DNA from 2 places in the Micromonospora pisi genome. Region 2 is predicted to be linked to the other one. Evidence: predicted binding sites of a transcription regulator. Region 2 holds the regulator's gene; the other holds the start of a gene.
What was found. Region 2 encodes HspR, which represses chaperone genes until heat shock. Its sites were predicted from a motif close to TTGAGTNNNNNNNACTCAA; they were not measured.
Positions count from the first base shown of each region.

Region 1 (2,395 bases), 3.7 Mb from region 2:
GTCGGCGCTCTGACCGCCTCCGTCACCACAGGCGGTCAGCAGCAGCGCCGTGGACAACAGGAGGGCGAGCTTTCTGCGCATCATGGTGCTCCCGATCCGGCCGACGACGGTGGGACGTCCGGCCAACCCCGTGTGAATCGCGAAGGCGAATGCCACTATGGACCCTAGAGTCCGCCCGGTCGGCCGGTCAACAAATAGCCGATCGGCGATCGTCGTTGCCGGTGCGGTTGCCGGTTGCCGGTTGCCGGTGTCGGTGTCGGTGTCGAGCCAATGCTGTGCGTGGTACGACCCGGGTGGCTAGTCCTTGTCCTTCTCACAGGCCACGCCGTCGCCGTCCTTGTCCAGCTTGGTCGAGTAGCCCGGGTCGCCGACCCGCAACGGGGTCACACCCGCCTTGCGGGCCTGGCCGCAGTTCTTGTAGACGACCAGCGACTGGGTGGGCTGGGCTGTTGTCGGCGACACCGCGGGCTGCCCGGTGGGCGCGGTCCGGGGTGGAGTGGTGGTGGTGCGTGGACCGGGGTTGGTCTGGACAACCGGCCGGTCCTGCCGAGCCGGAGGTGTCGTCCCGGTCGGAGGTCGGGGGGTCGGAGGTGCCGGCGGCGGCGCCACCCGTACCGGGGCCGGTGACGCCCCGTCGGGTGCGAGCGCGGTGGTGGTCGGGCTCTGTCCGGCGAAGACGGCGCCCAGTGTCGCCGCGCTGATGCCCAGGGTCACCAGCAGTGCCAGGGCGAAGAGCCAGAAGCGTCGGCGGTTCGGGCTGCCGGGACGGGCGGGGACCTCGTGGGGCGAGGGCTCCGGCGGGCGGGGGACGGGCGACCGGTAGCGCGCGGCTGCCTGGTTGCCCCGTCGGTAGGCGACCGCTCGGGGCACCTGCCGCTGGTTGTCGAGGGGCGGCGGCTGGCTCACACGAGCAGGCTACAGGTGTGCAATGAAGCTGGCCGATACCGCCCAGGGGTGCGGGAAAGTGTGGGATCGATCCGGCCCCGCCGTGGCGACACCGGAGTGCCGGGTCACCGGAGGGTGGATCTGTGCCTTGCGTCACAGCCTGGAACACGGGACACCATTTGTTACTTGAGTCGTACAGGCTCAACTCAAACGATGGCAGGTGTTCGATGGCAACTCTTCCGGTTCTGCCCCTGACCGACGCAGTCCTGCTGCCCGGGATGGTCATCCCGGTGACCCTCGACCCGAGCACCCAGGCTGCCGTCGACGCCGCCCGCGCGTCGGGCGACAAAAAGGTCCTCGCGGTGCCCCGGGTCGACGGGGAGTACGGCTCGATGGGCGTGATCGCCCTGATCGAGAAGGTCGGTCGGCTACCCAGCGGCGAGCCGGCGGCCGTGGTCCGGGGTACCACCCGGGCCCGGATCGGTTCCGGTGTGCCCGGACCCGGGGCGGCGCTCTGGGTCGAGGCGACCGAACTCGACGAGGCCACGCCGAACGGCAAGGCCAAGGAACTCGCCCGCGAGTACAAGGCGCTCGCCACCTCGCTGCTCCAGGAGCGCGGCGCGTGGCAGGTCATCGACGCCCTCGAGCGGATGACCGACCTCTCCGAACTCGCCGACTCGGCCGGGTACGCACCCTGGCTCAGTCTGCCTCAGAAGATCGAACTTCTCACCGCGCCCGACGTGACGACGCGGCTGGAACTGCTCGTCGGCTGGGTCCGTGACCACCTCGCCGAGCAGGAGGTCACCGAGCGGATCAACTCCGACGTACGCGAGGGACTGGAGAAGTCCCAGCGCGAGTTCCTGCTCCGGCAGCAGCTCGCCGCGATCCGCAAGGAGCTGGGGGAGGACGAGCCGGACGGCTCGGCCGACTACCGGTCCCGGGTCGAGGCCGCCGACCTGCCGGAGAAGGTGCGCGAAGCGGCCATGCGCGAGGTCGGCCGGCTGGAGCGGGCCAGTGACGCCTCCCCGGAGGCGGGCTGGATCCGTACCTGGCTGGACACGGTGCTGGAGATGCCGTGGACGACCCGTACCGAGGACAACACCGACCTGGCCGCGGCCCGTGAGGTGCTCGACGCCGACCACGCCGGCCTGACCGACGTCAAGGACCGGATCCTGGAGTACCTGGCGGTACGGAACCGTCGGGCCGCCCGCAACCTCCAGGTCGTCGGCGGCCGTGGTTCCGGCGCGGTGCTCGCCCTCGCGGGTCCCCCCGGAGTGGGTAAGACCAGCCTCGGTGAGTCGGTCGCACGGGCGCTCGGCCGCAAGTTCGTCCGGGTCTCCCTCGGCGGTGTACGCGACGAGGCGGAGATCCGGGGCCACCGGCGCACCTACGTCGGCGCGCTCCCCGGCCGGATCGTGCGGGCGCTGCGCGAGGCGGGTTCGATGAACCCCGTGGTGCTGCTCGACGAGGTCGACAAGATCTCGGCCGGCTACGCCGGTGACCCCGCCGC
Region 1 covers NZ_RBKT01000001.1:7,800,441-7,802,835, forward strand. Annotated here, with positions in the region: gene BDK92_RS33425 (ABC transporter substrate-binding protein) at 1-81, opposite strand, end outside; gene BDK92_RS33430 (excalibur calcium-binding domain-containing protein) at 298-906, opposite strand; gene lon (endopeptidase La) at 1,113-2,395, shown strand, end outside.
Region 1: the regulator HspR is predicted to act here: its motif matches at 1,072-1,090, upstream of lon (endopeptidase La).

Region 2 (2,395 bases):
GGAGGGGGTGGACGACTGATGAGTTCCAAGGACTGGCTGGAGAAGGACTTCTACGCCGTACTGGGTGTGGGCAAGTCCGCCTCCTCCGACGAAATCAAGAAGGTGTACCGGAAGCTGGCCCGGGAGTCGCACCCGGACCACAACCCGGGGGACCCGCAGGCCGAGGAGCGGTTCAAGGCCGTCTCCGAGGCGTACCACGTTCTCTCCGACGAGCGGAAGCGCCGCGAGTACGACGAGATGCGGTCGCTCTTCGGCTCGGGCGCGTTCCGGCGCAACGCCCGCGCCGGTGGTCAGCCCGGCCCGGGCGGTTACCCGTTCGACGTCTCCGACCTGTTCGGTAACGCCGGTCAGGCCGGCGGTGCCGGTGACCGCCGGTTCGGCGGTGCCGGTTTCTCCGACCTGTTCAGCTCGATCTTCTCGGGCGGTGGCGCCGCCGCACCCGGTGCCCGTGGCCCGGCGCGCGGGCGTGACGTCGAGGCCGAGGTGGCGCTCGACTTCAACGACGCCGTACGCGGGGTGACCCTGCCGCTCACCCTGCGGGCGCCCGGTGTCTGCGACACCTGCCACGGTGACGGCGCCAAGCCCGGCACCCAGCCGCGTGCCTGCCCGCAGTGTCACGGCGCCGGCGTGGTCACCCGCAACCAGGGGTCGTTCAGCTTCTCCGAGCCGTGCCGGGAGTGCCAGGGCGTCGGCACGGTGGTGGAGGAGAAGTGCCCGGAGTGCCTCGGCACCGGCGGGGTGACCAAGACCCGCACCCTCAACGTACGGTTCCCGGCCGGGGTCGCTGACGGTCAGCGGATCCGGCTCGCCGGCCGGGGTGAACCGGGCGAGCGCGGCGGTCTGGCCGGCGACCTGTACGTCCTGGTCAAGGTCCGTGGCGACGACCTCTTCGGGCGCAGCGGCGACGACCTGACCCTGACCGTGCCGATCACCTTCGCTGAGGCGGCGCTCGGCACCGACCTGCGGCTGCCGACCATGGACGGTGCGGTGACCCTGCGGGTGCCACCCGGCACGCCGAGCGGCCGGATCCTGCGGGCGCGGGGTAAGGGCGTGGTCCGCCGCGATGGACAGCAGGGTGACCTGTTGGTGACCGTGGAGGTGATGGTGCCGTCGCAGCTCTCCCCGGAGGCGCGCGAGGCACTGGAAATGTTCGCCAAGCAGAGTCCGGCGGCCGCGCGGGAACATCTTGACGCCCGGGTGCGTCGGGTTAGTTAGTGGTGACGGAAGCGGAGGTGAGTGGCGATGCCTGAAGAGATCATCATCTCGGTCGAGCAGTCGTCCGATGCCAAGGTGCTGATGATTTCGGTGGCGGCCCGGATGGCGGGGATGCACCCACAGACCCTCCGCCAGTACGACCGGATGGGCCTGGTCCAGCCGGGTCGGGCGGCCGGTGGCGGGCGGCGGTACAGCGCCCGCGATGTCGCCCTGCTCCGTGAGGTGCAGCGGCTCAGCCAGGACGACGGGGTGAACCTCGCCGGCATCAAGCGGATCATCGGGCTGGAACAGCTCGTCGACGAGTTGCAGCAGCGGATGGAACAGCTCGAGAGCGAGTTGGAGCACGCGTACCGCCGGGTTGCGGAACTGGAGGCGGCGGCTGCCGCCGGTCCGTTCCCGCGCCGCGACCTGGTGCCGACCAACCAGGTGTCGACAGCCCTCGTCGTCTGGCGCCCACGCCGCCCGTAATCCGTCCGACGAAAGACCCGAACGCCCCGCATTCCCGCCCGGGATGCGGGGCGTTGGCCTAGTTTGGGACTGCCGGTTCGGGTCGGGATTCACGGGGGGTCCCGATCCGGACCGGGTCAGCGGGAGGCGGCCGGGCCCGGCCGAACGATGATCCGTAAGGTCGTTGGTGTGATCTTGCGATTCGATGTCCGGGCGCGGGGCGGGTTCCACCAGCCGGACAGCCGGCGAGTGCCGGATCGCCGGGCGGCCTGGTCACGCCGGCCCCTGACGGCCATGGTCGGCCTGATGCTGGCGGTGCTCCCGGTCGCGGGCTGTGGCGGCGGCGACGATGCTGCCGCTGGTGGGGGCGATGCCGCCGCTGCCGGAGGCGCGGTCGCCGGGTGGGGCTCAGCGGCGGGTACGACCGGCGTCCCCAGCCCGGCACCGGGTCCCGGCGGTGCGAGCGCATCCCCCTCCGGACCTGCCGGTTGTCGTCCCGTCAACGGTTGGGACTGCACCTGGCAGAAGCGGTTCGCCACGGTCAGCGAACTGGTGGGAAAGAAGCCCGGCTCGCTCGGGGTCGAGCTGCGGGACCGGCGGACCGGTGCGGTGTGGCGGGTCGGTGCGACCACACATTTGTACTGGACCGGGTCGACCATCAAGCTCGCCATGGTCACCAGCGTGCTGGAACGCGCACGTGCGGGCGAGGTGACGCTCACCGACGCTGACCGGA
Region 2 covers NZ_RBKT01000001.1:4,077,655-4,080,049, reverse strand. Annotated here, with positions in the region: gene dnaJ (molecular chaperone DnaJ) at 19-1,215, shown strand; gene BDK92_RS17240 (heat shock protein transcriptional repressor HspR) at 1,243-1,683, shown strand; gene BDK92_RS17235 (serine hydrolase) at 1,852-2,395, shown strand, end outside.